Regions from separate parts of the Arthrobacter sp. CAN_A1 genome, predicted to be linked through region 3. Evidence: riboswitches for the same ligand, from Rfam matches in the RefSeq annotation. Region 3 holds a riboswitch; each other region holds the start of a gene.
What was found. A riboswitch is a leader RNA that binds a small molecule or an ion and turns the genes downstream of it on or off. The one in region 3 is predicted to bind S-adenosylmethionine.
Positions count from the first base shown of each region.

Region 1: another riboswitch for S-adenosylmethionine. It lies ahead of IWX62_RS13335 (MFS transporter); the one in region 3 lies ahead of sfnG (dimethylsulfone monooxygenase SfnG).
Region 2: another riboswitch for S-adenosylmethionine. It lies ahead of IWX62_RS12565 (aminotransferase class V-fold PLP-dependent enzyme); the one in region 3 lies ahead of sfnG (dimethylsulfone monooxygenase SfnG).

Region 1 is NZ_JADOUR010000013.1:180-10,358, forward strand. It holds gene IWX62_RS13325 (hypothetical protein) at 445-1,035, shown strand; gene IWX62_RS13330 (LLM class flavin-dependent oxidoreductase) at 1,056-2,423, opposite strand; gene IWX62_RS13335 (MFS transporter) at 2,431-3,768, opposite strand; SAM riboswitch class IV at 3,808-3,922, opposite strand; gene IWX62_RS13340 (hypothetical protein) at 3,986-4,255, opposite strand; gene IWX62_RS13345 (NADPH:quinone reductase) at 4,307-5,326, opposite strand; gene IWX62_RS13350 (hypothetical protein) at 5,389-5,901, opposite strand; gene IWX62_RS13355 (flavin reductase family protein) at 5,957-6,475, shown strand; gene dnaE (DNA polymerase III subunit alpha) at 6,535-10,101, opposite strand; gene IWX62_RS13365 (RluA family pseudouridine synthase) at 10,171-10,179, opposite strand, start outside.
Region 2 is NZ_JADOUR010000011.1:51,730-61,908, forward strand. It holds gene IWX62_RS12510 (multifunctional oxoglutarate decarboxylase/oxoglutarate dehydrogenase thiamine pyrophosphate-binding subunit/dihydrolipoyllysine-residue succinyltransferase subunit) at 1-892, shown strand, start outside; gene IWX62_RS12515 (GDSL-type esterase/lipase family protein) at 1,024-1,623, shown strand; gene IWX62_RS12520 (hypothetical protein) at 1,709-1,912, shown strand; gene IWX62_RS12525 (zinc-binding dehydrogenase) at 1,920-2,888, opposite strand; gene IWX62_RS16460 (50S ribosomal protein bL37) at 3,026-3,100, shown strand; gene rsrA (mycothiol system anti-sigma-R factor) at 3,178-3,438, opposite strand; gene IWX62_RS12535 (sigma-70 family RNA polymerase sigma factor) at 3,435-4,214, opposite strand; gene IWX62_RS12540 (DoxX family protein) at 4,400-4,978, shown strand; gene aroA (3-phosphoshikimate 1-carboxyvinyltransferase) at 4,995-6,326, shown strand; gene rsgA (ribosome small subunit-dependent GTPase A) at 6,328-7,461, shown strand; gene IWX62_RS12555 (cold-shock protein) at 7,564-7,767, shown strand; gene hisN (histidinol-phosphatase) at 7,933-8,742, shown strand; SAM riboswitch class IV at 8,797-8,910, shown strand; gene IWX62_RS12565 (aminotransferase class V-fold PLP-dependent enzyme) at 8,946-10,179, shown strand, end outside.
Region 3 is NZ_JADOUR010000001.1:141,334-151,512, reverse strand. It holds gene IWX62_RS00715 (DUF3253 domain-containing protein) at 1-174, shown strand, start outside; gene IWX62_RS00710 (EAL domain-containing protein) at 352-2,130, shown strand; gene IWX62_RS00705 (SurA N-terminal domain-containing protein) at 2,148-2,924, opposite strand; gene IWX62_RS00700 (DUF427 domain-containing protein) at 3,487-3,981, opposite strand; gene IWX62_RS00695 (carbon-nitrogen hydrolase family protein) at 4,053-4,859, shown strand; gene IWX62_RS00690 (CoA-binding protein) at 5,003-5,506, opposite strand; gene IWX62_RS00685 (O-acetylhomoserine aminocarboxypropyltransferase/cysteine synthase family protein) at 5,503-6,834, opposite strand; gene sfnG (dimethylsulfone monooxygenase SfnG) at 6,834-7,991, opposite strand; SAM riboswitch class I at 7,997-8,101, opposite strand; gene acs (acetate--CoA ligase) at 8,179-10,122, opposite strand; gene IWX62_RS00670 (ABC transporter permease) at 10,113-10,179, opposite strand, start outside.

The sequences.
Region 1 (10,179 bases), on a different contig from region 3:
GAGTAGGTCAAGGGATGCTGTACCTGGAGCGCCAACGTGGGAAGCATTGGTCAGCGCTTCTTTTCGAACATCCTAGTAGGACGGTAAGGACAACTTCCGTTCAAGAGAATATGAAGCGTGCGAGGCCAGAGGGAGTAGACGCTAAGCGCAGCCCCATTGATTATAAGTTCGCAGTCGATGCTAGTGGGCTTCAGCCTATATAGAACGCTCTAATTGACCGCCCGTAAGCCGGTCGCCCACCGCAACAGGGTCCTTCCACAATTACTTGAGCCCTTGTCAGCCCGGGCTCTGACTAGGCGATTCGCGTATCCCCCGCCCGAGAAAATGTCCGTGAAGGTGGCTCAACCGCTACAGCCAAATCACGAATTGAGAGGCCGTCGCTGAGGCCCGGATCAATGACTAGACCTTACTCATCACCGGCGTCCTCCACAGTTACGCTGAGGCATGGACGATATCGAACGCGCCAAGGTTGGCAAATGGGAAAAGATTCAGCACCTGGTCCTGCTTGGAATCCTCTTTCCGGCGTACCTGATCTGGGAGGTCTTGGAAGGTCTCAGCATCGGCTTCTGGGCCCGAACCGGATTTACCCTTTTCATCTACTTCGGCCTGTTGTATCTACTCAGGCGACCCGCGGGAGCCGAACGCCGTCGACGGCTTCAGAATGAGTTGGATCGCGGGATTTTCGATTGCTCCATCCGCTTCGCCAATGCCCTGCCCGGCTCGCTGCGCGACCTGTGGGATGACGGTGTCGCACAGCAAACTGGACAGGGAATGGATTTTCAGACTCAAATGGGCGATCTGCAGCCTGCGCCGGCTGGCAAGAAGCGGGCATACGTCATTCTGGACATCCTGGACCGGGTTGAGCCGATCAGGAAACCACGGATCTGGCGCCGCGGGTGGGCCGTTGCCGTCCTGCGAACCGATAAGGGGATAATGCATCTCGCAGCAGACGAGGACGCGCTGGCACGTCTAGAGGACGCCCTGTCGATGCCGACCGAGGACGAGCCTCAACCCGGCGACGCGTCGGGTCGATGACAACACCAATTCCGCTCTGCTCATCCTCGGCGGAAACGGGCGCCGTAATGGTCGTCGGCAAGGCGGGGCCCTTGTCCAAGAATGGTTTCACGGAGCGTGCTCCCGGGTTGCGGGTCCTCCGGTAACAGTCCCCGTCGACGCAATTCGGGTGAGACAAGGCGCACGAATTCTTCCAGGTCCGCGGGACGCACAGCGTTGGACAAGTTGAACCCGTCAACGTCGCCCTGACTCATCCACCGTTCCAGCTCGTCAACGACAGTCGATGGGGAGCCCGTAATGACCGGGCCCCGTCCACCCATGGCCACAAAGTGTGCCAGCTCGCGGACCGTCCACACCCGCGAAGAATCCAGCTTGGTAAAGGCTGCCAAGGCGGATTGGTTTCCCTCTGTTTGCACGTACTCAAGGGTGCTGTCCAGGTCGGCTGTACTGAGATCCACACCGGTCCAGCCAGCAAAAAGAGCCAGCGCGGCCTGCGGATCAACGTAGCGGGTGTAGTCGTCCAACCGCGCCGCGGCGGCTTCGTCCGTTTCCGCCACAATGACCGTTGCCATCGCGAAGATCCTCACAGAGTCCCGCGCGCGACCCTTAGCAGCAAGGGCCGCACGAATGCCGTCCACCCATGTGCGTGTCAGTTCGGTGGAGTACCCGCTGAAGAAGATCGCCTCGGCGTGGTTCGCAGCAAAGGCCTGTCCCCGGGGCGAAGCTCCGGCCTGAAACAACAAGGGGGTGCGCTGAGGTGATGGCTCGGTCAGGGCGGGTCCAGGAACGGTGAAATGTTCACCCTCGTGGCCGATGCCACGCACCTTTGCTGGATCAACAAAGACGTTGGCAGCCTTGTCTGCCCTGACCGCATCATCATCAACCGAGCCTTCCCACAGCTTGTAGACCACGTCCATGTACTCCTCCGCACGGTCATACCTTTGGTCGTGCGGGATTTGTTCAGTGAGTCCGAGATTTTGGGCGGCGGAGTCCTGATAGGACGTGACGATGTTCCATGCCACCCGCCCCTTGGTGAGATGGTCCAGGGTGCTGAATTTTCGCGCCAACAGGTAGGGCTGTTCGTAGGTGAGGGATGCGGTGACTCCGAAGCCGATTCGGCTGGTCGCCGCCGCCAACGCGCTCACAATCAGCAGTGGGTCCAGCATCGGGTATTGCACTCCGCCGCGCACAGCTTCATCAGCGTTCCCCGCGTAGACGTCGTACTGTCCCAGAATGTCAGCGAAGAAGATGCCGTGGAAGCCTCCCTCTTCCAGCGTGGTGGCCAGGGAGGTCCAGTAGGTGAGCTCGCTGTATCGACGGCTCTGATCCTCAGGGTGCCTCCACAGACCGGGCGACTGGTGAACTGGGACAAGCATTTCAAAGGCGTTGAGCAGGATGGACTTCTTCATTGGTCTCCTAGAAAGTATCGGGAGTGGAGTGGTCTTTGGCGTACGCACGAGCGGGGTCCTTCGCCGCAACGGCGGCGAGAGTGGACAGCGCCGCCAGCAGGGTCAGGTAGCCGCAGATCAGCCAGGGCTGACCGCCGCCAACATTGAGGAGAGCCGCCGCGATGAACGGCGTGAGACCCCCGGAGAGGACCGTGCCCACCTGATAGCCGAACGACACTCCGCTGTAGCGCAGGTGCAACGGGAACTGCTCAGCAAACCACGCCGCCTGCGGGCCGTAAATCGAATCGTGCAGGACATTCATTCCCAGAATCATCACCAGCGGCAGCAGGACCAGCGGGCCATGGTCGAGGAACCAGAACAATGGCCACACAAAGATGCCGATACCAATCGCACCCGCGATGGCGATGGGCCGCCTGCCGTAGCGGTCGGAAAGCCACCCCCAGAACGGACCCGAGATCAGGCCCACCGCAGAACCGACGAGGACCGCGGTCAGTCCCGACGTCGTATCGTCCCGGCGGGAACTGATGTACCCGAGAAGGTATACGGTGAGCACGACGAACAACGCCGGTTGAGCCAGACGGAGACCGATCGCCACGAGCAGGCTACGACGGTGATACTTCAACACCTCAGCAATGGGCGCCTTCGCGGTGTTGTTTTCGGCCTTGAGCTGCTGAAACTGGGGCGCATCCTCAACACCAAGCCGGATGACCAAACCAATGACCACCAGGACTGCGCTGGCCAGGAACGGGATCCGCCACCCGAAGGATTGAAACTGCTCGGCAGTCATGGCCAACTGGGTGATGGCGAAGGCGCTGGTGGCCAGCAGCATGCCGGCGGCTGAACCCACCTGGGTGAAGCTTCCGAAGAACCCGCGGAGGTGTCGTGGAGCGTGTTCGACCGAGAGCAGGGCCGAACCTCCCCATTCGGCGCCGGCCGATAGCCCCTGCAAGAGGCGGAGCGCCACCAGCCCGACGACGGCGAAACTCCCAATACTGTCGTAGTTCGGTAGAAGACCAATGCCCGTTGAGGCAACACCCATGGTGACGAGTGACGCCACCAGCAGGGCTTTGCGGCCGATGCGGTCACCGAGGTGACCTGCCAGGATCCCGCCCACCGGCCGCGCAAAGAAGCCCACGGCGAAGGTGGCAAATGAGGCCAGGACACCGGCGAATGCCGAGGACTGGGGGAAGAACTGGGTGTTGAAAATCAGCGCCGCGGCCGTGCCATACAAATAGAAGTCGTACCACTCGATGGTGGTGCCGACAAAGGCCGAACTAAGGACACGCTTCTTGTCACGGATGCGGATTGCGGGTGTGGGTACCGCAACGGATTCGACGACGGACATGGAACAACCCCTTGCACATCAGGCGCAACCGGTTCAGAGACGCCATACTTGCCCGTGCGGTTCCGCATCGGGCCGAATCATCACCTGGGGCACCCCGCTACAGCGGGAGGGTTGCCGCCCGACAAACCAGGGTTTTGCGTCGGGACTCTTGATTCTGCTTTCGAGACTATGGTCTGACGCAGCTTCTGCTAAAGCTCATGACGCCACATGACTGGGCCTACGGCCGCGGACCGCGCAGCTGACCGTACTGCGGCGGTCCGTCGACCGCGTCGTGTGAGGGGAGACAAATGGTGAACAGAAAGGCGATGGCGAACGCCAACAACCCGGCGCCCCACCCCACATCGCTGCGGAGGGCGTTGTCGGTTCCCCCTGAGGTCACGACCGCAGCAACGATCCCCACAAAGAGTCCCGCCGAGACGCCAAGCACCAGCCCGCGCCCCAGACGGCGTAGGAGACGGCGAACGAAATTCTGATGCACGAACGCCATTTCCCACTCCTCGGAACATTCTCAGTCAGCTGCGCAACGCAGGCTGTGTCGTTACCTTATATCGGCTACGCGGATCAGGACCTTGCCGGTGACGCCGCTCTCGACGGCGTCGTGGGCGGCGGCTGTTTCCTCGAGCGGGAACCAGGTCAGCGGGAGCCCCGACGACTCCCCCACCGGCAGGACGCCAGCCCGCAGCGCAGCGGTAATGTCCTCGGCAGCGGCGCGCAGGGCAACGGGTCCCACCGTGTACAGAAGCAGACCCTGCCAGCGGACGTTCTTCGCGAAGCTCGCAATAATCGGGGCGGTGAAATCGTCCCCATTGTTGTTCGCGTAATAGGCGATGCTCCCGTGATTGGCGAGTACCTCGACGTCGAGCCCCGCGTTCTGGGCCGGTGCCACCTCCACCACCTGATCGACGCCATCGGGTGCAATCTCGAGGATGCGGTCGGCCAGTGAGTCATCGGGGTACCGGACCACATAATGGGCTCCAGCGGCGGATGCCAACTCTGCCTTCGAGTCGCTGCTGACCGTCGCGATCACTGTCGCACCCGCCCAGACAGCCAGCTGGATCGCTGCATGACCCACGGCACCCGCCCCACCCTGCACAAGAACCACGCGGCCCGTAAGGGCCTCCGGTGCGAGCCGGGATGGACCGTGCTCGTGAACGGTCAGCGCCCGGTGCGCCGTCATCGCTGGAACACCGAGGCTGGCGGCGACGTCGAAATCAATGCCCTCCGGTAGCTTTACGACCCGGTCAGCCGGAAGAACGGCAAACTCCTGGGCTGTCCCGGTCGGGCGCCCGTGGGCCGCAAGGTACAGCCACACCCGGTCGCCGACCTCTGCGTCCGTTACGCCCTCACCCAGTGCATCCACGATCCCGGCGCCGTCCTGGTTCGGGACCACCTCCGCGAAGGCCAGGTCGCCGGCGGAGCGCGCCTTCCAATCGGTGGGATTTACGCCCGAGGCGACGATGCGCACCCGAACTTCTCCGGGGCCGGGAGCAGCGACGTCGCGGTCTGCGAGGGAGAGAACGGTTGAGGGGCCGGTGTGGGAGTAAACGATTGCTTTCATGGCTGATGGAACGGGCTGGCCCCACTCACTATTCCCGTGATGTCGGGGACCCCCGGCCTGAGCTAGGTGCGGCGTTTACCCCAGGCCAGCTCGATCAGGGCCGAAATGAACACCACAAGGGCCGCAGCGGCGGGCCAGATAGCTGCCGCGCCCAGCGAGTGCAGCACAAACTCGGGATCGGCTCCGAACATCATGCCCAGCCACTGTCCGACGACGACGGCGAGCACAGACCCGATCAATGACCCTCCTACTGCTGCGCCGATCCGTTGCCAGGCCCCGGGCAGGTCCATCCGCTGGACCAGGAGCCAACCCACCACAATGCCGACCACCAGTTGAAGACCACCCAGTGTGAGATCGCTCAACAGGCCGGCCTCTTCGGGTGCCGGGTCTCCATAGAGTCCGCCGCCGGGTGCTGCGAACCACCAGATGACTCCCATCACCAGCCCCAGCCCCACCATTGCGCTGGCCCACCACAGCAGGGACGTGGGCGGAACCGCTGTGTCATCGGTGGCTACCGTGTACACGGGCGGCGGATAGCTGCCGGGCTGCCCGGCATCAGGAGTGGAGGGGTGCATGACTTATACATTAACAAAGTTATGGGTCGCCGGTACCTCGCCTAGGGTGGGGTGCGTGGATCCCCTAGACCCAGCCGACCAGCCTGACACCGACCCGACAGAAGCCTTCAGAGACGCGTTTCGACGCCACCCGGCCGGGGTGACGATCATCACCGCGGTGTACCAGGGTAAACCCTTCGGCTTCACTGCGACGTCGGTGTCCTCGCTCTCCGCAGCCCCGCCGCGGTTCACCTTCAACATGGCCCGCACCTCGTCCTCCTGGCCCGCCATCGCGAACACCAACTACATTGGCGTGCACATGCTTGGCCTCGCCAACCGGGAACTCGCCGACCGCTTTGCCCGGAGCCGTAACCGGTTCGAGGGCGATCATTGGAAGCCCGGACCGCACGGGGTGCCGCTCCTGGACGACGTCGCAGCCCACCTGATCGGGCGGATCAGCATGCGGTTATCCTTCGAGAACAACGCCGTGGTGGTCGCTGAAGTGCAGTCCGGGGAGGTGGGCCCGCTCGGCGTTCCCCTCCTCTATCACGGCGGGGCGTACGGGCAGCCCACCGCGCTGGACTACGAAATCTGACCGGGGAGATCTGGCCAGCCGGTCAGACGTCCACTTCCGGTTACACTTCCAGCTTCCGGTTACACGTCCAGGCAGGCGGGGCCGAGGAGCACCTTGAGGTCGCCGAAAAGCGACGACGTCGGGTTGACCCGCAGCTCGACCCCCAACCGCATGACCTCAACCTTCCGGTTGCTGTTCAACCGGATCTGGACTTCGCTGGTGCCGGGATGGGTTCTCAGGACGTCCCGCAGTGCGACGACCGCCGTCTCGGTGGCCTTGTGGTGGGCCATGGAAATGACCACCGGCCCTGAATGTCCTTCGCTGAGGTCGGGGACGCTCAGTTCCTGCGCGTTGAGGGTGACCGCGCCGTCGTCGCGCCGCTGCAAACGTCCGCGGACGACGACGATCAGGTCCTCCGCGAGCACCCCCGCGATCGGACCGTAGACCTGACCGAAGAACATGACTTCCATCGACCCGGCGAGATCCTCGATCTCCGCGCGGGCATAGGCGTTGCCGCTGTTCTTCGCGATTCGCCGCTGCAGCGAGGTGATCATGCCCGCGATGGTGACCATGGCGCCGTCGGCCGGGCCCTCGTCGCTGATGATTGACGTAATCGACGAATCGGCGTGCTGGCTGAGGATCCCGTCGAGACCCTGCAACGGGTGGTCGGAGACGTAGAGGCCCAGCATGTCCCGTTCGAAGGAGAGCTTGTCCTTCTTCTCCCACTCCGGCAGGTCGGGCACCTCCACCGACAGTCCGCCCACCGATCCGGGTTCGTCGAAGGCGCTGAAAAGGTCAAACTGGTTGGCCGCTTCGTTGCGCTTGAGAACGATCACTGAGTCGACCGCTTCCTCATGGATCATCGCGAGGGCCCGGCGCGGGTGCTTCAACGAGTCGAAGGACCCGGCCTTGATCAGCGATTCGATGGTTCGCTTGTTGCAGACCACCGCCGGAACCTTCTGGAGGAAGTCGCTGAACGAGGTGAACGCGCCCTTCTCGGTGCGGGCACCCACCATGGCGCCCACCACGTTGGCACCCACGTTACGGATGGCGCCCATTCCGAACCGGATGTCCGTACCGACCGGGGTGAAGTTGACGCTCGACTCGTTGACGTCGGGCGGCAGCACAGTGATACCCATCCGACGGCACTCGTTGAGGTAGATCGCCAGCTTGTCCTTGTCGTCGCCAACGCTGGTGAGCAGCGCCGCCATATACTCGGCGGGGTGGTGCGCCTTCAGGTACGCCGTCCAGTAGGACACCAGGCCATAGGCGGCCGAGTGGGCCTTGTTGAAGGCGTAGTCGGAGAACGGCAGCAGGATGTCCCACAGGGTCTTGACCGCCGCTTCAGAGTACCCGTTGTCCTTCATGCCGTTGGCGAAGCCCTCGTACTGCTTGTCCAGCTCGGACTTCTTCTTCTTGCCCATCGCCCGACGGAGAATATCCGCGCGGCCCAGCGAGTAGCCGGCAACCTTCTGGGCGATGGCCATCACCTGCTCCTGGTACACGATCAGGCCGTAGGTGGTCCCCAGAATTTCCGCGAGTGGTTCCTCCAGCTCGGGATGGATGGGGGTCACCTCCTGCACGCCGGTCTTGCGCAGAGCGTAGTTGGTGTGGGAGTTGGCGCCCATAGGTCCGGGACGGTACAACGCGATGACGGCCGAGATGTCTTCGAAGTTGTCGGGGCGCATCAGCTTCAGGAGGGCGCGCATCGGCCCGCCGTCGAGCTGGAACACGCCCAGGGTGTCGCCGCGGGCCAGCAGCTCGTAGGACCCCTTGTCCTCGAGGTCCAGGTCCTCAAGCACCAGCTCGATGTCCTTGTTGAGCTTGATGTTCTCCACCGCGTCGGTGATGATCGTCAGGTTCCTCAAGCCGAGGAAGTCCATTTTGATCAGGCCGAGGTTCTCACACGTGGGGTAGTCGAACTGCGTGATGATCTGGCCGTCCTGATCACGGCGCATCAGCGGAATGATGTCGATCAGCGGATCCGAGGACATGATGACCCCGGCCGCGTGCACGCCCCACTGCCGCTTCAGTCCCTCCAGGCCCAGCGCGGTCTCGAAGACCTTCGCGGCGTCGGCGTCGGACTTCAGGAGTTCACGGAGTTCCTCGGCTTCCGAGTACCGTTTGGCGTCCTTGTTGTGCACGTCGGTAAGGGCGAGCCCCTTGCCCATCACGTCGGGTGGCATGGCTTTGGTGAGCCGCTCCCCCATCGAGAACGGGTACCCCATGACCCGGGAGGAGTCCTTCATGGCCTGCTTGGCCTTGATGGTGCCGTAGGTGACGATCATGGCCACCCGCTCATCACCGTACTTCTCGGTGACGTAGCGGATCACTTCCGAACGCCGCCGATCATCGAAGTCGACGTCGAAGTCGGGCATCGACACACGCTCGGGGTTGAGGAACCGTTCGAAAATCAGCCCATGCTGGAGCGGATCGAGGTCGGTGATGCGCATGGCGTAGGCAACCATCGACCCGGCACCGGAGCCACGGCCGGGACCCACCCTGATGCCGTTGTCCTTGGCCCAGTTGATGAAGTCGGCGACCACCAGGAAGTAACTGGGGAAGCCCATCTGGGTGATGACGCCGGTCTCGTATTCAGCCTGCTTGCGGACGGCGTCGGGGATCCCTGCCGGGTAGCGGAACTGCAGCCCGGTCTCGACCTCCTTCACGAACCACGACTGCTCGCTTTCCCCCTCCGGGACGGGGAAGCCCGGCATGTAGTTCGCTTTGGTGTTGAACTCGACGTCGCACCGCTCGGCAATGAGGAGGGTGTTGTCGCAGGCGTCGGGAAAATCGCTGAAGATGGAGCGCATCTCGGCAGGCGATTTGAGGTAGAACTCGTTGGCGTCGAACTTGAACCGCTTGGGATCCGCCATCGTGGAACCGGACTGCACACACAACAGGGCGGCGTGGGCTTTGGAGTCCTCGGCGTGCGTGTAGTGCAGGTCATTGGTGGCCACCAGCGGCAACCCCAGCTCATGGGCCAGCTTGATCAGGTCGGCCTTGACGTTGCGTTCAATGTCCAGGCCGTGGTCCATCAGTTCACAGAAAAAGTTGTCGGCACCGAAAATGTCCCGGAAGTCGGAGGCCGCCTGGACTGCCTCACGGTACAGGCCGAGGCGCAGCTTCGTCTGCACCTCGCCCGAGGGACACCCGGTGGTCCCGATCAGGCCCTTGCCGTAGGTCTGCAGCAGGTCCCGGTCCATCCTCGGTTTGTACAGGTACCCCTCCAGTGAGGCCAGGGAGGACATCCTGAACAGGTTGTGCATACCCTCGGTGGTCTCGGACCAGAGGGTCATATGGGTGTACGCACCGGCACCGGAGACGTCGTCGCGTCCACCGCCGCCCCACTTCACGCGGGTCTTGTCGGCACGCGCCGTTCCCGGGGTGAGGTACGCCTCGACCCCGATGATGGGCTTGATCCCGGCAGCGCGGGCCTTGTCCCAGAAATCGAAGGCCCCGAAGACAAACCCATGGTCGGTGGTGGCCAGGGCGTTCATGCCCAGTTCCTCGGTGTGGCTGAACAGGTCAGTCAGCCGCGCGGCGCCGTCGAGCATTGAATACTCGGTGTGATTGTGCAGGTGAACGAAGGAATCTTCGCGGGTTGGCTTGGCCGGGGAAGCTTGGGGGGATGCTGTTGAAACCACCCTCCCATTCTAGGTCAGCCGGCCCCCTCCTCCGGCTGACCTGCCGGGCCGGAGGCGCGCCGCCCCGGCTCAGATGGT
Region 2 (10,179 bases), on a different contig from region 3:
GACCGGCGAGGAATGGCTGCCACTTGACGACCTCAGCGAGGCCCAGGCGAAGTTCTGGATCTACGACTCGCTATTGTCGGAATACGCGGCGATGGGCTTCGAGTACGGTTACTCGGTTGAACGCCCCGACGCACTGGTCCTGTGGGAAGCCCAGTTCGGTGACTTCGTCAACGGTGCCCAGACCATCATCGACGAGTTCATCAGCTCTGCCGAGCAGAAGTGGGGCCAGCGCTCGTCGCTGGTGCTGATGCTGCCCCACGGCTACGAGGGACAGGGTCCCGACCACTCCTCGGCCCGTATTGAACGCTTCCTGCAGATGTGCGCCGAGGACAACATGGTGGTGGCCAACCCCACCACTGCGGCCTCCCATTTCCACCTGCTGCGCCGCCAGGCGTACACCAGGCCACGCAAGCCGCTGATCGTTTTCACGCCGAAGCAGCTGCTCCGGTTGAAGGCTGCGGCCAGCTCGGTGGAGGACTTCACCACCGGCACCTTCCTCCCGGTGATCCCGGACAAGCAGGACCCTGCTGCCAACGACGTCGATCATGTGATCCTCGTGTCAGGACGCCTGTATTACGATCTGCTGGCCTCACGCCAAAAGACCGATGACCAGAAGACCGCCATCATCAGGGTGGAGCAGCTCGCTCCCCTCCCGGTTGAGGAGATCAAGGCGGCCGTCGCCAAGTACCCGAATGCTGACCTCGTGTGGGCTCAGGACGAGCCAGCGAACCAGGGTCCCTGGCCCTTCATTGGCTTGAACCTTCCGGAGCATCTGGACCGGCCGCTGCGGTTGGCCTCGCGTCCAGCCTCGGCGTCAACTGCGACAGGTTCGGCCAAGCGCCACGCTGTGGAGCAGGAGATCCTGGTGAAGAAGGCCTTCGAACGCAAGTAGCAACTGTCGAGCTGGCAGTTACGTATGATGTTGGGTGGGGTGCGGTCGCGCCCCACCCAACAGTATTCTGAGCTGGGTTCGAAACGCGGATCACAGTGGCTAATCGATGAGCGGACAAAGGTAACCAACCAGTGGAACAACGCAGAATCCGGCTCGCAGCCGTAGGTGACGAACTGCTAGCAGGGCTGGGCGACCCGCGGGCGCTCGGCTGGTTTGGCCGTGTGCTCGCCCGGACAGCTCCCGCCGGCGTTGCGCTGCAGGCCTTCACCCTCGCTGCACCCCATGAGGGTACGGAGGCGCTTGCCAACCGGTGGTTACAGGAGACCGGGCGGCGCTTTGATGACGGATTCGAGAACAGGCTGGTCATCGGTCTGTCCGACCGGGACCTCGACCTGGATCTGTCCACGGCGCGCAGCCGGCTCAACCTTGCGAACATCCTCGACGGCGCCGCACAAATGAGCGTCAAGGTGCTCGTCGTGGGGCCTCCCCCAGGGCTCGACGCCGAACGGAACCGCAGGCTGGCGGACCTCTCGGCAGCGTTCGCCGACGTCACCACACGCCGGAAGCACGTCTACGTCGACACGTTCACCCCGCTGCAGGCCCACGAACAGTGGCGCAGCGACCTCGCAGCCAATGGTGGCGGGCCTGGTCAGGCTGGATATGGTCTGATGGCCTGGCTGGTCCTGCACCGTGGCTGGTTCCAGTGGCTGGACGTCCCGGCGCCAGAGTAGCACTCTCATTTTCGATGTGTAGCGTTGTTCACTGAACATACGTCCGGTTGGACGCCCGAACAACGACGAAACGGACATTGCGCCCATGAAAACCACCACCATGAAAAAGGCTTCGGCCGCCGCCTTCATCCTCACCGCCTTCTTCCTCGTCGGCTGCGACACCACGGATGGGGATGACCAGAACCAGGAGCAGCAGCAGGAAGACAGCGGCTCCGGGTTCGGCGACAACTCAAACGATGGCGACTCGGAAGAGTCAGAAGACGAATCCGAAGACGGCGACGACGACTAGCCCGGGGCTAGTGGCTGAAGACGATCTTCCCGAAGACCTCACCGTCAAGCATCCTTCGGAAGCCCTTTTCTGCCTGATCGAGGGGATATACCTCATCGATCAGGGGCCGGACGCTGGTGGCGACCAGGAACCGGGTCAGCCGGATCAGTTCCTCACGGGTCCCCATGGTGGAGCCCAGGACCTTTAACTGAAGGAAGAACACCCGGTTCAGGTCGGCGCTGGGAGCCGGGCCGCTGGTGGCCCCGCAGGTCACCACCGCCCCGCCGGGCTTCAGCGACTTCAGCGAATGTGACCAGGTGGCGTCGCCCACGGAATCGAAGACGACGTCGACCCGCTCCGGCAGACGCGCGCCGTCGTCGAACACTGCGGCGGCACCCAGTTCCAGCGCCCGCTCCTGTTTGTCCTTACTCCTGCTGGTCGCCCAAACCCGGAAACCTGCCGCACTGGCCATCGCGATCAGAGCGGTGGCGACTCCTCCGCCGGCACCCTGCACCAGTAGGGTGGATCCCGGGGCGGCGGGCGACACGGTGAACAGCATCCGGTAGGCGGTCAGCCAGGAGGTGGGCAGGCAGGCAGCCTCCTCGAAACTCAGCTCGGGGGGCTTGGGAACGAGGTTGCGTTCCGGGACCCACACGGTGTCGGCCATGGCGCCCGGCAGCTTCTCGGACAGCAGGGTGCGCCTGGGATCGAGGGTTTCATCCCCTTCCCATCCGGGGGTGGAGATGACTCCGTGGACCAGGACTTCGTTGCCGTCGTCGTCGACTCCCGCGGCATCGCAACCGAGGATCATGGGCAGTTTGTCAGCGCTGAGTCCCACCCCCTTCAGGGACCACAGGTCGTGGTGGTTCAGGGCGGACGCCCGGACGGTGACCCGGCGGTACCCGTCGGGCGGGTCGCTGGCGGCCAGGTCTCCGATGACCAAACCGTTCAGGGGGTCCTCGGCGGAAAATGAGTCGACGTATACAGCGCGGGTCACGTGGTACTCCTTCAGTTCGGGTCCTTCCATCCTAGGACGAAGCCCAGGGGCAACGACATGGGTGGTTTAGGGGCAGCCCTCCGAAGTGTGGGAGACTGGATGGTAGTCCAAAATACTTTAGAAGCAAGGAGGCAGCCATGAGCAAGCGAGCACGCAAGAAGCGCGACCGCAAGAAGGGCGGCGCTAACCACGGTAAGCGCCCCAACGCCTGAGCAGTCGGGCTAGCAGCAAAAAGGGAGCCTCCGCGCCGGTTATCGGCTGCAGAGGCTCCCTTTTTGCGTGTCGGGCGTCAGTGCTCGGCTGTTTTGATCTGGCTGATCCGATCCAGGATGCTGGTCTTCAAAGTGGTGGGTGCCACCTCGGTGCAGGACCGCTTGACCACTGAACGGATCACGCATTCCAGGTCGTGTTCTTCAGCGCACTCGGGGCAATCCTCGAGGTGGTTTTTGATCTCCACCAGGTCGTCATGCGACAAGGCTCCGTCGAGGTAGTCGTACAGGCGCTCGATTCTGGAATCGGCGCAGTCGCCGAGGCTCTCGCAATCGCTCATTTTCCACTCTCCTGTGTCTTGGCCGAGTCGCTGCCCGCCGCTACCTTCGCTGCACCCAGGCCGCGATCGTGGGCGTATTCGGCCAGCAGTTCCCGCAACAGCTTGCGCCCACGGTGCAGCCTCGACATGACCGTGCCAATTGGCGTGTTCATAATTTCCGAAATTTCCTTGTACGCGTACCCCTCGACGTCGGAGAAATACACCGCCAACCGGAACTCCTCCGGGATGGCCTGCAACGCCTGCTTGACGTCCGAATCGGGGAGATGATCCAGCGCTTCCACCTCAGCCGACCGCAGTCCGGTGGGGGTGTGCTCAGCCGCTTTGGCGAGCTGCCAGTCCTCGATGGTGTCCGAGTGCGACTGCAATGGTTCCCGCTGACGCTTCCGGTACAGGTTGATATACGTGTTGGTGAGGATGCGGTACAGCCAGGCCTTCAGGTTCGTGCCCGGCTTGTACTGGTGGAACGCTGAGAAGGCCTTGGTATAGGCCTCCTGGACCAGGTCCTCAGCGTCCGCCGGGTTGCGTGCCATCCTCATGGCAGCCGAGTAGAGCTGATCCACATACTGCATGGCGTCACGTTCGAACCGGATCTTGCGATCCGCGTCCGACTCTGTTGACACATCCAGTTGATCGTCTTCGACTGGGGCGCTACCCGCCGCGGCTGTTGTATTCATTGATGAAAAGTCTACGCGCCCGGCCCTGACTGGCCGCACTGGTGTAACTGTCAGCTGGAAATCAGGCGTCTTACTGACTGTTGAGGCTGGTGCCGTCATCATCCGCCTCCCTGTCGTGCTTGTGGTTGATCAGTCGTTTGATTGTCTGAGGGGTATAACCGATGGTGGTGTTTGGTTATTCCAACGAACCACCGGGGCCGTGCCGCAGATACCCGTGTCGCCTTACTAGTTTAAAAGTGCAAAACTAGGACTCAAGTTCCCCATCAGTCCACAGCCGGGAGGCAATCATGACCCTTGTTCGCGTAGTAGCCCGCCCCATGCTCGCCAGTTCGTTCGTGGCAGCCGGAATCGACCGGCTGCGGAATGCCGAAGCCGCGGGCACCCAGCTCCGCCCCACCCTTGACCTGATCAATAAGGCAGTTCCTTCAGCAGCCTCGGTGACCGCCAATGAGAAGGTGGTGGCGCAGGCGCTCGGTGCGGCCCAGGTGGGCGCCGCAGCGCTGCTCGGCATCGGTCGGTTCTCCCGGGTCGCCGCGCTGGTGCTGGTCGGCACCGCGGGTCTGAACACGCTGGTCGACTTCAAGTCGGCCGATTCCTCCACTGCCGAGGCCCGGAAGCACCGTCGGAACCAGCTCTTGAAGAACGTCTCCCTGATCGGCGCCGTGCTGCTAGCCTCCGTCGACACCAACGGCCGGCCCGGCCTCGCGTGGCGCGCCGAGCACTTCGCCTCCGATGCGAAGCGCAATGCCAAGGCGCTGACCCACGATACCCGCAAGAGCGCCAAGACCATTGCCCGGGACACTGAGAAGCAGCTGAAGAAGGCCAACAAGTCAGTCCGCAAGACCGCCTCCGATCTGGTGGGCTAGCACCACAGTGACCCACATGGAGCTGTCGCATTGGCGGGCACCCTACGCGACCTCACCGGTCGATGCGACAGTTCAGGTACCCGGCTCCAAGTCGCTGACCAACCGGTTCCTGATTCTTGCCGCACTGGCTGACGGACCCTCGCGGCTGAGGGCGCCGCTCATCTCCCGCGACTCGCTCCTGATGGTCAATGCGCTCAGGGCACTCGGCGCTGACTGCGAAGAGGTTGCCGGCGACGGGGCGTTTGGCCCCGATCTACTCGTCACCCCGGTCGACTTCTCCAAACCCCACGACGCGTCAATTGACTGTGGACTGGCGGGCACCGTGATGAGGTTCGTCCCGCCGCTTGCGGCCCTGCGGCGGGGAACCACGTCGTTCGACGGTGACCCCCATGCCCGGAAACGGCCCATGGGTGCCGTGATCGAGGCGCTCCGTGGGCTCGGGGCCAGGATCGACGGCGACGGCGCCCAGTCGTTGCCCTTCTCGGTCACCGGCACCGGGGAAGTCCCCGGCGGCAGGCTGGTCGTCGATGCCAGCGCCTCGTCGCAATTCGTTTCCGCCCTGCTGCTCGTAGGCGCACGCTTCACCACCGGGCTTCATCTTGAACATGTGGGACCCCCGGTCCCGAGCCTCGATCACATCGCCATGACCGTCAAGGTACTGCGGGAGGTGGGGGTGGAGGTGGATGACTCTGTTCCCAACCAGTGGCGGGTGTCCCCCGGTGCCATCACCGCCTTCGACGTGCGGATCGAGCAGGACCTCTCCAACGCCGGCCCGTTCCTCGCCGCTGCACTGGTCACCGGTGGCACCGTGCGGATCCCCAACTGGCCGGTGGGGACCACCCAAGTGGGCGACCAATGGCGGCAAATCCTGGCGACCCTCGGAGCAAAGGTATCCCTCACCGACAGCACCCTGACAGTAACGGGCGCCGCCAGCATCAAGGGGGCTACGTTCGCCGATACCAGTGAGCTGGCTCCAACCGTTGCCGCGCTCTGCGCGTTGGCGGATTCGCCGTCGGTCCTCACCGGCATCGCCCACCTGCGCGGCCACGAAACCGACCGCCTCAAGGCGCTGGCCACCGAGATCAACCGGCTCGGCGGAGATGTCACCGAGACCGCCGACGGACTGGCCATCACGCCCGCGCCGCTCCACGACGGACTCTTCAGGACCTACGACGACCATCGAATGGCCACTGCGGGTGCCATCCTCGGCCTCGCCGTCCCGGGGGTGGAGGTCGAGAACATTGAGACCACCGCCAAGACGATGCCGCAGTTCCCCGAACTGTGGGCCGATCTCGCCGCGACCGGACACCCCGTGTCCGCCCAGACCCACCCCGCCAGCGGGCGCTGACATGGCTACCGGGGGGAACCGCGGAGGATCGCGGTCCTGGGACGAATCCGACATCAGGGTCCGGCCCAACAAGAAGGGCAGCCGGCCCCGCACCAAGGACCGTCCCGCCTACGACGACGCCGTCACCGGGCGGATTGTCACAGTCGACCGGGGGCGCTACACCGCGGTGGTGGCCGAGGACGCCGACGGCGAACGGCTGGTCATTGCCGCCCGGGCCCGGGAACTACGCCGGACGCCGGTGGTTGCCGGTGACCTGGTCGCACTGGTGGGCGACCTCTCCGGTGGGCCCGACGCCCTGGCACGCCTGGTCCGGGTGGAGGAGCGCCGGACCCTGCTGCGCCGCAGCGCCGACGACACCGACCCGGTCGAGCGCGCCGTCGTCGCCAACGCCGACCAGCTGGTCATCGTGGTGGCGGCCGCCAACCCGGAACCGAGAACCGGATTCATCGACCGGGCCCTGGTGGCAGCGTACGACGCCGGGATCCAGCCGATCCTCTGCGTGACCAAAGCCGATCTGCGGGATCCTACCGAATTGCTCGACAACTACCGGCACCTTGACCTGCCGGTCATCATCAGCCGAACGGCCATCGACGATGAGGGGGTGGAAAGCACCTCGGACGACGGACTGTCCGCCCGGCTCCTCGGAGACGCGGTCAGTCAGTTGCGGTCGCACCTCGACGGGAAGGTCAGCGTGCTGCTGGGACACTCGGGTGTGGGCAAGTCCACCATGGTCAACGCACTGACCGGATCCAACCGGGCCACCGGCGGGGTCAATGCCGTGACTGGGCGCGGGCGGCACACGTCGTCGTCGGCGATTGCCTTGAAAGCCGGGGATTCCCTGCCGGGCACCTGGATTATCGACACCCCGGGTATCCGCTCGTTCGGTCTGGCCCATGTGGACCCGGATCGCATCCTTCAGGCCTTCCCTGACCTTGAGCCAGGGACAGCGGATTGTGCCAGGGGCTGCCGTCACGACCGGCTCGCCGTGAAGTGCGGCCTGGATCCCTGGGTCAGCGAAGGCCGTGCCGGCGTTTCGGGGCCCGTGCGGCTGGCATCGCTGCGGCGGCTGCTCGGTTCCAGCGTCCCCGAGCCCAAGGGAAATACTCAAGAAGCTAAAGAGCTCGGCGAACAGTAGACCTGATAGGCTTAAAGGAGTTGTGGTGTTGAGCACTAGTTTTCACCTCAACGAGAACCCCGAAGCACGGGGGGATTCTCACACACAAGGAATATGAAAAAAATGGCAACAGGTACAGTCAAATGGTTCAACGCTGAAAAGGGCTTTGGATTCATTGCTCCTGACGACGGCGGCGCGGATGTTTTCGCCCACTTCTCAGCAATCAACTCCAGCGGATTCCGCGCCCTCGAAGAGAACCAGAAGGTCAACTTCGAGACCACGCAGGGCCCCAAGGGACCGCAGGCCGAGAATATCACCGTTATCTAATCACCCAGCTACGTAGCCGTCCCACTGGACGGCTCCCCACAGGACACCGCAGCGGCCCGCCGCCGCCGGTGTCCTGTGGCGTTTAAGACCCTGGTACAGCAGCAGTGGTGCCACGACCTGGAGAGCGTCCCGCACTATGGCGACGTTAGGCGATAGGTTGAAGGTATGAACCACCGCCAAAGTTACAACGATGATCTGCGCCTTGCCCACGTGATGGCCGATTCTGTAGACGACCAGACCATGTCGCGATTCAAGGCCCTCGATCTGGTGGTGGAAACCAAGCCTGATCTCACCCCCGTCACCGACGCCGACAAAGCAGCGGAGGAGTCGATTCGGGGCCAGCTCTCCCGGGCCCGCCCCCGCGACGCAGTGCTCGGCGAAGAGTTCGGCAGCAGCGGCGCCGGTTCGCGGCGCTGGATCATCGACCCCATCGACGGCACCAAGAGTTTTGTGCGGGGCGTCCCGGTCTGGGCCACCCTGATTGCCCTCGTTGATGAGGGGCAGCCGGTTGTCGGTCTGGTCAGCGCACCTGCGCTGGGTAAACGCTGGTGGGCGGCCACCGGGACCGGCGCCTACATGGGTAAGTCGCTGGCGGCAGCGACCCGGCTCAAGGTGTCGAACGTGTCGCGGTTGGAGGATGCGTCGCTGTCCTATTCGAGCCTGTCGGGCTGGAAGGAACGCGGAAACCTGCCGGAATTCCTGACCCTGACCGACTCCGTCTGGCGCAGTCGCGCGTATGGGGACTTCTGGTCCTATTGCCTGGTCGCTGAGGGCGCCGTCGATATTGCCTGTGAACCCGAGTTGAACCTGTATGACATGGCGGCGCTAGTACCGATCATCACCGAGGCGGGCGGCCGTTTCACGTCCCTCGAGGGCACTGACGGCCCGTTCGGCGGCAACGCGCTGGCGACGAACAGCACACTGCATAACGATGTGCTGCAGATCCTCAACCCCGATGTGGATGACCTGCTTTAAGATTCCGTAACAAAGCTGACCAGGGCACTCCCCGTGCCCTAGGCTCTCCCTATTGGTCACGAGTGCCAGCGCTAAACCCCGGTTTGCTGGCCGGCAACCCTCCCGTCGCGGCGGGGTGCCCCGGGTGACGACCAGGCCGTACCTGAGCGGGTGCGGCAAGCGCGGACACCCTGGCGTGGGGTCCACACCCTTGGAGATCCCTCATGACTCTTGCACCCAGCACAGTGGCTCAGCATCCAGCCCGGACGGACGCCCCCTTGGCCGACGTCGTCGGGAGCGGCCTGCTAGTACCGGTCCTCGGGGGTGGTGAGGTCAGGTACATCAACCTTGACTACGCGGCGTCTACCCCTGCCCTCGCCGAGGTGCAGGATTTCGTTGCCATGGTCCTGCCCTACTACGCCAGCGTCCACCGGGGTGCCGGCTATACCTCCCAGGTGTCCACGTCGCTGTATGAGAATGCGAGGACAGCGATCCGGCGGTTCGTGGGCGGGCGTGGCGACGACACAGTGATCTTCACCCGAAACACCACCGATTCGTTGAACCTCCTCGCCGGGTGCGTCCCCGCCACGGGTGACGTGCTGTACCTCGACATTGAGCACCACGCCAATCTGCTCCCCTGGCAGCAACTACCGCATCGCAGCCTCACCGCCGGCACAACGCTCGCCGATACCCTGGACCGGGTCCGCGCTGAGCTGGCAACCGGCGGGGTGACCCTGCTCGCCGTCTCCGGCGCATCCAATGTCACCGGCGAGGTGCTCCCTGTCAGGGAGCTGGCGCGACTGGCCCATGCCCACGGCGCACGGATCGTCGTCGACGCAGCCCAACTGGCCCCGCACCGTCGGATCGACATCAACCGTTACGGTATCGACTATGTGGCGTTCTCGGGTCACAAGCTCTACGCGCCGTTCGGCGCGGGCGTACTGGTGGGCCGTTCCGACTGGCTGGACGCCGGCACACCCTACCTCGCCGGCGGCGGAGCGGTCCGCCAGGTCAGGGTTGATTCGGTGTCCTGGGCCACCGGACCGGCCCGGCACGAGGGTGGATCACCCAATGTGGTGGGTGCGGGAGCGCTGGCCCACGCCGCGGGGGTGCTAGCCTCCCTTGATCATCGCGCCTGGCAATCCCACGAACACACTCTCCGGTCGGCTCTGGTCACCGGCCTCACCGAACTGCCCGGGGTCACGGTTCACCGGCTCTTCCCTGACAGTGCCGAGCCGATCGGGGTCGTCAACTTCTCGGTTGCCGGGTACGACGCCGGGCTGGTTGCCGCCTATCTTTCGGCTGAGCACGGGGTGGGGCTGCGAGATGGCAGGTTCTGCGCCCACCCGCTGCTCACCCGGCTCGGACTTCCCTCAGGATCATTGCGGGCCAGTGTCGGACTCGGGTCACGGCTCGCCGATGTGGACCGCCTCCTTGACGCGCTCCGGTCCCTGCTGA
Region 3 (10,179 bases):
TCGGAGGCCGCACGTGCCGTGTCCGACGGGCAGTGGCGGGACCTGATGGAGGCGTCCCGCGACGCCGCCCGGCGGCTGGTGGCTGCCGGCGAGGTGGAGATCACCCAGGGCGGGACGGTCATTGATCCCTCGACGATCAAGGGCCCCATCAGGATTCGCCGCCGGCGCAACTGACCCTGTGGTGCGGAAGCTCACTTTCCGCGACCTAACATTTAGCCCGCGCCCGCCGACAGTTCAGTGAGGAGCAGACGGCCAGCCGACCAGGCCGTCGCCCACACCGACTTTTCGAGGGGCAGTCATGGCGCCGACGGCGTTTTCTGAGCGGGCACATCCCGCCCACCGGCGATTGCCGTGAGCGCCACCGGGCTGGACTACCAGGCCCTGTTTCAGCATGCTCCGTGCGGGTATCTGCTGACCGACGACGACGGCGTCATCACCGAGGTCAACGAAACGTTCCTCTCCTGGGCCGGCTACACCCGCGCGGAGCTGCTTCACACCCCGCTGCACGCGCTGCTCCCCACCGGGGACCAGCTGCTCTACACCATGCATTGCCTTCCCCAGCTGACCCAGACCGGCGTCGTCGCCGAGATTGCCCTGGAGGTGATCGGTCAGGACGGCTCCCGGCATGCGGCGCTGCTGTCAGCGAACCGTGTTCCGGCGTCGGGCACCACACCGGCGATGGTCAGGGTAGGAATTTTCGGTGCACACCAGCGCCTGCGGTACGAGAAGAGCCTCCTGGATGCGCGACGCCGGGCGAAAGAGTCGGAGGCACGGTGGGCTGCCGCCGAGGCCGGGCTGCAGCACCTGGCCCTCCACGACGCCTTGACCGGGCTACTGAACCGGGCCGGCCTGATCCAGGAACTGGGCGACACGCTGTCGAAGGAGCCCTCCCCGGACGGGCGCGCCGTCGTGCTCTTCGTTGACCTCGACCACTTCAAGGCGGTCAACGACAGCCTGGGCCATGCGGCCGGGGATGAGCTACTCGGCGCGGTGGCGGGGCGGCTCCGGGGAGCCGTCAGTGAACCGCTACGCGTTTCGCGGCTGTCCGGTGACGAGTTCGTGGTCGTCGAGATGGTCAGCGACACGGCAGAGGTGGGGACCGTGGCCGGGCGGTTACTTGAGTCGCTGAGACCCCCGATCATGATCGAGGGTCTCGAAGTGGTGGTGGACGCAAGTATCGGTGCGGCGGTCTTCGAGGACGGGGATACGCCCGAGCGGCTGCTGCGCCGGGCCGACATTGCGATGTACCAGGCGAAGGCCAGCGGGCGGAACACCTGGGAACTCCACGACTCGTCCCAGTCCGATCCCGCGGTCGACAGGATGCAGCTGCTGGGCGAACTGCGGCACGCGATCACCAACGGTGAGCTCCGCGTGTATTACCAGCCGCGCGTGAACCTGAAGAATGGCAGCCTCACCGGAGTGGAGGCGCTGGTGCGGTGGGAACACCCCACCCGAGGCCTGCTGCCGCCGTCGGACTTCATCGGACTGGCCGAAGAATCAGGCCTGATCCGTGAACTCGGTGCGTGGGTGCTGGACGAGGCAGTGGCGCAGGCGGTGCGCTGGGCGGCCGAGCAGCCAGCCCGCGGGCCGGTGGAAATGGCGGTGAACCTTTCCACCCGGCAGCTCGCCGACCCAGAGCTTCCGCGTCGGGTGGGAGCGGTGCTGGCGCGTCACGGTTTTAACCCGTCCCTGTTGACCCTTGAGATTACCGAGACGTCACTGATGGTGGGGCCCGAAGCGGCGATGATAGCGCTGGGCGCCCTGAAAGCGCTGGGGGTGGGGCTGGCGGTTGATGACTTTGGCACCGGCTACTCCAGCCTGACCTACCTCCGGCAGTTCCCCATCGACGAACTGAAAATCGACCGGACGTTCGTGTCGGGCCTGGGCATCAACAGTGGGGACTCGGCCATCGTGGCCAGCTGTGTTCAACTGGCGCATGCCGTGGGGATCAAGGCGGTGGCCGAGGGCGTCGAAACGGAAGGCCAGCGTGAGGCCCTGATCGGACTCGACTGCGACCTGGCGCAGGGGTACCACTATGCAAGGCCGCTACCAGCGGCGGACCTGGCGTCGTGGTTCGCCATGGAATCGCCCGAGCGGACCCAGAGCATTCCCGGTGCCGCAGCGCTGTAGCTGCGGCACCCCGGTCACTACAGGTTGATCGTGACGTCAGCTTCCTCACGGAGGCTGGTCACCAGGGACTCCGCTGCTGCGGACTCCTTCTGGCTCTTGAGCTGCTCCTCCAGAGCCGGCTTTGCTTCCTCGAAGGGAGGAACCTCAGTCTCCTCGCCGCTCTGGGCGTTCTGCTCTTCCTGCTGGGCTACTGCCTCATCGTAGGCAGCGGTGAGCTCTTCCTCTGAGGGCGCGGTGTCTCCGGCCTCCTCCTGGATGAGCTGTTCCACCTGGACCTGGGTGGTCAGCTGGTCGTTGACTGTTGCCTCGTCCATGCCCTGCTCGGCGAGCGCCGCGTAGAACTCGTCGGCCGAGCCGAGCTGGTTCGCTGCTACAAGCTCGTCGAGTGCTGCGGTGATGGCTTCGTCGCTTGCCTCAAGCCCCCGCTCGCCGGCTTCCTGGACCAGCAGTTCGGTGCCGATCATTCCCTCAACGGTCTGGGTTTTCAGCTCATCCTGGTCGACGGCTTCCCCTGACATCTGTGACTGGATTGCGGCCTGCTCGTACTGGGCGGTGTATACGGACTCGAAGTCCGCCTTGAGGATTTCGCTGCCGTTCACGAGCGCCACGACGTCGGGCACTCCCTCAAGATCGGGGTCGGCTACTTCTGGGGCCGCGTCGGGTGCTGCACTTTCGTTGGCGGGGGACTGCGACGACTCGGATCCTGACTCGCTGCCGCTCTCGGGTGTGCCGCATGCTGACACCACCGACACAATTCCGGCCAAGGCAATACTCAGTAACAACTTCTTCCGCACAATATTCTCCTGCCAGATAGATAACCAACCTGCGAAGGTATCAGCTCTCTATGAGCGTTACCTGAACGTTACGCTCCGTTCCGTTCCTCCCGAACATTGTGCAGCTGTGGTGGGTTGCCCCGCCTTGGCCGGTGACTGCTCCGGCCATTTGTGCAGCTGTGGCGGGCTGCACGTGGCGGAACCCGCCACAGCTGCACAGATGCTGGCTGCAGATTCGGCTCACCCGCCACAGCTACACAAGTGATTCCATCAGGAGGGACCCAGGTGAGCCGTTTGATCAGGAGCACCCCTCGGTGACGAGCGGACGGTTCCATGCGAAGTTGCTCGGATCCCCTTACGGGGTCTGGGCTGCGATAGAAGGCGGGCTTTTGTCACTCAACATTTTCCTTTACTCCTACCTCCGGCCCGGTAGGAGCGCCGCAGAGCTGGGCTTCTCGGCGCTGACCGTTGACCTGATGGAACGCTTCGGTTCGCCATCTGATGCAGTGGAGGCGCAGCATGACATTTATTGGGCCCTCAGGAGGATTCTGCTGGAGGTCCACCATGACCTGGCCGGAGTGATTCACCAGCCCCAGGTGCCCGGCGCGCCCTTGAAGGGACCAACGATGCGGCTGGTGATCCAGCCGCCGTAAAAGTCGCCCTCCTGGGCCTTGACCACCTCGCCGTCGATCTGGCAGCGGTCCATGGCTCCCGGGTAAATCGCCACCCTGGTCCGGAGTGCCTCGAAGCCGGGGGTAGGGCTGGGATAGGTCCACCCGGCGCGCTGGGCACGGCGGCGCCCGCTGACGACGTCGTAGTAGGCCGCCATGCCCTTGTACTCGCAGAGCGAGGAACCCTCCGCAGCGACCAGCGCACCGGCCACGAAGTCGTCGATCGGCACGTAGTACACCGGGGGGTGGCTGGTTTCGAGGACGCGGACCGCGGTGGTGCTCTCAGCGATCACTGTGCCCCCAAACTCGATCACTATCCGCTCGGTGGTGGTCTCCAGACGGGGTGGCCGCGGGTAGTCCCACACGGACTCCTGGCCGGGGCCCGGGACGATAGGTTGCAGTGTCATAACCCAACGATAGGACGTTCAGGCATTCGGTAGGCTGTGAGGGCACCTATTTCATGATGAAAGCGGCGACAATGAAGATCAGCGTTGGGCAGTTCCGGCCGGGCGGCGACGTCTCGGACAACCTCAGGACCATGCGGGGGCTCGCCGAGAAGGCGCGCTCCGAAGGATCGGAGCTGATCGTCTTTCCGGAGGAATCCATGTTCTCCATTGGAAAAGTGGAGGGTTCACTGGCGGCCGCCGTGGACGAGAACTGGTCGACGTTCGTTCAGCAGCTGTCCTTCATCGCCGTGGAACTGGGCATCGCCATTGTTGCCGGCGGGTATGAGGGCAGCGGTGAGGACCGCCCCTACAACACGCTGGTCCTGGTGGATGCCACGGGGAAGATCGTGGACACCTACCGCAAGCTTCACCTCTACGACGCCTTCAGTTACCAGGAGTCCACCCGGATCAAACCGGGCGACGGCGGTATCAAGGTGGTCACCATCGGTGACCTCACCGTGGGCCTCATGACCTGCTATGACATCCGCTTCCCGGAACAGGCCCGCGCGCTCGCTGACCGCGGGGCTGACCTGATTCTGGTGCCGGCCGCCTGGTTCAAGGGCGACCACAAGGTGGATCATTGGGAAACCCTGCTCAAGGCCCGAGCGATTGAGAACACCGTCTGGATTGCTGCGGCGGGGACCTCGAGTGGGCACACGATTGGCCACTCCGCCATTCTGGACCCGATGGGTATCCCCCAGGTCTTCCTCACCGATGAGAACGAGGGCGTGGTCACCACCGACGTCTCACGCCGCCGGATCGCCGACGTCAGGGAGTTCCTGCCGGTTCTGAAGAACCGCCGCTTTGCGCGCAACGAGGAAATCGTCGAGTCCCACTAGCCCATCCCCCTTGGCCAACTCACTAGGCCGGGTCAAAACCCTGGGTTGAGTCAACAGAAATGACCACTTTCCGGGGAAATTTCGGTCATTTCTGTTGACTCAACCCAAGGGGCGGGGCGGTGGGGGAGATGAGGTGGGCGGGGCTAGGCGGTGACCTGGCGCTTTGAGGAGATTACTCCCGTGTTGAAGCCGGCCAGGTTCAGCCCGCCGTGGAACCGGGCGTGCTCAATCTTGATACATCGGTCCATGACTACGTTGAGGCCAGCCTCCTCGGCGTCGTGCGCGACTCCCTCATGCCAGGACCCCAGCTGCAGCCACAGCGTCTTCGCGCCGACCGCCTTCGTCTCCTCAAGGACACCCGGGAGGTCGTCATGCTTCCGGAAGACGTCAACAATGTCGGGAACCTCGGGCAGGTCGGCCAGTGACGCATACACCGGCTGCCCCAGAATCTCCTTGGCCACCGGGTTCACGAAGTACAGCCGGTACGGCGACGACGACTGCAGGTACGTGGCCACAAAGTAGGACGCGCGGGACGGCTTGTCCGACGCCCCGACAATCGCCACCGACTTGGCATGACGCAGGAGGGCGAGCCGTTCGGGTGCTGACGGGCCCTCCCAGGTCCGTGCCGTTTCCAGATCAGCGCTCATGCCTGAACTCCTTCGGTGGGATTCGGTGCAGCGGCAAGGTGTGGCGTGGTGGCAAGGTCCAGCGCCTGGTCGATGTCCCACAGGATATCGTCAAGGTCCTCCAGTCCGATCGAGATCCTGACCAGGTCCTCGGGGATACCGGCCGTGACCAGCTGTTCAGCTGACAGCTGCTGGTGCGTCGTCGAGCCGGGGTGGATGACCAGGGTTCGTGCGTCGCCGACGTTCGCCAGGTGCGAGGCGAGCTGCAGCGATTCAATGAACTTCTGCCCGGCAGCCCGGCCGCCCTTCACCCCAAAGCTGAAGACCGATCCTGGCCCCTGCGGCAGGTATTTGGCTGCCCGCTCGAAGTGACGATGCGAGGGGAGCCCGGCGAAGTTCACGTACTCAACCCGGGGGTCGTTTTCCAACCACTCGGCGACCGCCTGCGCGTTGGACAGGTGCTCATCCATCCGCTGGGCCAGGGTTTCCACGCCCTGCAGCAGCTGGAACGCCGACATGGGGGAGAGGGACGGGCCGATATCCCGCAGCTGCTCGGTGCGCAGCTTGGTCAGGAACCCGTATTCGCCGAAGTTGGCCCACCACTGGATATTGCCGTAGGACGGTACCGGCTCCGTCATGGTGGGGAACTTGCCGTTGCCCCAGTCGAAGGTACCGGCCTCGACGACGACGCCGCCCAGGGTGGTCCCGTGCCCGCCGATGAACTTGGTGGCTGAGTGGATCACGATGTCAGCGCCGTGCTCGATTGGACGGATCAGGTAGGGGGTGCTCAGGGTGGAGTCGATGATCAGCGGCACCCCGGCGTCGTGGGCGATCTTCGCCAGCCCCTGGATGTCGGCGATCTCGCCGGACGGGTTGGCGATCACCTCGGCGTAGACGGCTTTTGTGTTGTCCTGGATGGCCGCGGCATAGTCGGCGGGGTCGGTGCCGGGCACAAATGTGGTGTCAATGCCGAACCGGCGCAGGGTCACATCGAGCTGGGTGACGGTGCCGCCGTACAGCTGGGAGGCCGCGACGATGTGATCGCCCGCCTGGCAGAGGGCAGCGAAGGTGATGAATTCGGCGCTCATGCCCGACGCCGTCGCGACCGCCCCGATGCCACCCTCCAGGGAGGCGATCCGCTCCTCGAACGCGGCGACCGTGGGGTTGCCGATCCGCGAGTAGATGTTGCCGTACTTTTGGAGCGCAAACAGGTTGGCGGCGTCGGCCGTGTCCTTGAACACGAACGACGTCGTCTGGTAGATGGGTACTGCCCGGGCCCCGTGGGCCGAGTCGGGAGTGCCTCCAGCGTGGAGGGCTCGCGTGCGGAAACCGAAGCTGCGGTCAGCCATCAGACACCTGCCTTAATATTCTCGGGTGTTACGTCGTCGACAATGAAATCTAGGCCCTCTTTGCGGGCGAGGTCCGCTTCAAGCTCGCGGACGATGGGGAGGATGTCCTTGCCGAAGGCTTCGACTTCCTCCTGGAAGTGCAGGTAGCAGGTCAGCATGAGGTTCACGCCGATCTTCTTGTACTCGACGATGCGCTCGGCGATCTGCTCGGGCGTCCCGATGAGCTGCGTTCTGAACCCGTCGTTGTACTGGATCAGGTCCTCGAAGGACGAGTCGGCCCACATACCCTTGCCGTCCCTGGTGGACGCGCCAGCCTCCTGGACCGCGTCCCGGAACCCTTCGACGGCTGGCTTATGCGCCTTGGCCACGATCTCCCGGAGGGTTTCACGGGCTTCCTTCTCGGTGTCCCGGGCAATCACGAAGCCGTTGAGCCCAAACCTCGGATGCCGCCCGGCGTCCGCCGCTGACGCCTGCACGCCCGCGACGTTCTCCTTGAACCCCTCGAGGTCCTTTCCGTTGGAGAAGTACCAGTCGGCCACCCGACCCGCGGTCGCCTGCGCCGCCGTCGAGTTCCCACCGAAGAAGATCTCCGGATGCGGCCGCCCGGGCACGTCAACGGGCGGCGGGTTGAGGGTGAAATCGGTGATGTTGTAGTACTTCCCGGCCTGGGAGTAGTTCTGCTCGGTCCACAGGCCGCGGAGGATCCTGATGAATTCCTCGGTGCGGACGTACCGTTCGTCGTGCTCCAGCCACGGCAGACCGAACCCGGTGAACTCACTCTTCAGCCAGCCCGAGACGATGTTCACCGCCGCCCGCCCACCGGAAATGTGGTCGGCGGTGATGATGAACTTCGCCAGGACACCCGGCTGCCACATGCCGGGATGGACTGCCGCAATCACCTTCAGCCTTTCCGTGGCCCCGAGCAGCGCCAGCGAGAACGCGGTGGCCTCGTGCTGCTTGTCGGCGCCGTACGACGCCGCGTACCGGGTCTGCGACAGGGCGTACTCGAAGCCGGCCCTTTCGGCGATACGCGCGAGTTTCTTGTTGTAGTCGAAGTCCCAACTGGTGCGCTGCTCAATGGTCGAAACGACCAGCCCGCCGCTCACGTTGGGAACCCAATAGGCGAATTTGAGGGGTTGGGAAAGGTCAATAGCCATGAAAACCTCCATCGTGCCTGGCATTAGCACCCTCATGTCACTGCCGGGGCAGTGGCCAGGGTTGCTGCGGTGTCAATGAGCCAGATCTCTCGTACCGCTCGGGATGGTCACCACCAGTGTGGCAGTCCCATCGTGGTAGGCCAAGAATGTTGCTCCCGGTTGCAGGTGCGGGCCTGGCTGCCCGGGGTCACGGCGACGCCCGCGCGGCCAGGACCGCGGCGATACCGGGCACGCACGCCTCGTTCTGCAGCGAGGTAGTGTCACCGAGTGTGGTGTTCTCGTACAGCTGGGTCAGCAACCGGCGCATGATCTTCCCCGACCGGGTTTTCGGGACGTCAGCGACGACGACGACGGCGGCAGGCTTGGCGATCGGCCCGATCACCGTTCCGACGTGATCCCGCAGGATCCTGGCCACCTCCTCCGGTGTGGGCACCCCGCCAGCCGATGAGGAGAGCACGACGAACGCGGCAATGGCATGACCGGTCAGCGGGTCGGCGACCGGGCACACCCCCGCCTCGATCACCCACGGGTGGGCCACCAGCGCCGATTCAATCTCAATGGTCGAGAGCCGGTGACCCGACACGTTGAGCACGTCATCGATGCGGCCGAGGATCCAGGTGTCGCCGTCGTCGTCATACCGGGCGCCGTCACCGGCCAGGAACCAGCCCTGGACTGCGAACTTCCGCCAATAGGAATCCAGGTAACGCTGTGGGTTGCCCCAGACGGTCCTCGCCATGGCGGGGCCGGTCTGGTCCACCACGATCAGGCCCTGCTCGCCCGGCGGGACCGGATGGCCGGCGTCGTCGACAATCCGGGTGCTCACGCCGGGCAGGGCGCGGGAGGCGCAGCCGGGCTTGAAGGACCCATCGGTGGGGCGGGGGGAGAGGATGGTGGCGCCGGTTTCGGATTGCCACCAGGTGTCCACCACCGGCGCGGTGCCGGCTCCAAGGTGTTTCCTGAACCAGCGCCAGGCCTCGGGGTTGGTCGCCTCACCGACCGTGCCGAGGATCCGGATGCTGGAGAGGTCGTAACCGGCTGGCACGCCGTCCGGGAACCAGCCCATCAGCGACCGGATCAGGGTGGGCGCGGTGTAATAACTGGTCACGCCGTAGCGCTCGATGATCTCGAAGTGCCGCCCCGGATGGGGGGTGTTGGGGGTGCCCTCGAAGATCACCTGGGTGGCGCCGTTGGAGAGCGGCCCGTAGATCTCGTAGGTGTGGGCAGTGACCCAGGCCAGGTCGGCAGTGCACCAGTGCACGTCGGCGTCCCGCTGGTCCGGGTCGGGGTGGCTAAACAGGTAGTCGAAGCTCCACGACGCCTGGGTGAGATACCCGCCGGAGGTGTGCACCAGGCCCTTGGGTTTCCCGGTGGTGCCGGAGGTATACATGATGAACAGGGGAGTCTCGGCGTCGAACGGCTCAGCGGTGTGCCGGGGTGAGGCGGCGTCGACGGCGTCATGCCACCAGACGTCGCGGCCCTCGGTCCAGTCGATGGCGCTGCCTGTGCGGCGGATCACCAGGACGTGTTCGATGCTGGTGGACCCCGAGACGGCCTCGTCGGCGTTGGCCTTGACCGGTACCGCCGCGCCGCGGCGGTACTGCCCATCGGTGGTGACCAGCAGCTTGGCTCCGGTGTCCTCGACCCGGAACCGGAGCGCCTCGGCGGAGAACCCACCGAATACCAGCGAATGCACAGCGCCGATCCTGGCGCAGGCCAGGGTGATGACGACGGTTTCCACGAGTACCGGCAGGTAGATGACCACCCGGTCGCCCTTGCCGATCCCCAGGTGCAGCAGGGCGTTGGCGGCGCGGGACACCTCATCCTGCAGCTGGGAGTAGGTGACGGTGCGACGGTCACCGGGCTCGCCCTCGAAGTGCAGGGCCACCTTGTCGCCCAGCCCGGCGTTGACGTGCCGGTCCACGCAGTTGTGGGCTACGTTGAGCTGGCCTCCGGCGAACCACTCGATGACTGGGACGGTGAGTTCCTCGCCGCCCGGAACAGGGAGGGCCGGCTGGAAGGTGTGCACCGAGGACCATCCGGTGGCCCAGTCCAGGCGGCGGGCCTGCTGTTCCCAGAATTCCAGCCGGTCGGTCTCGGTGAGCGGGTCGGCTTCCTGCAGCCTCACGCCCATCGCCGGACCGCCCACTTCTCGGCAATCCCCAGCAGCGCGTCGGTGGTCTTGCCGATG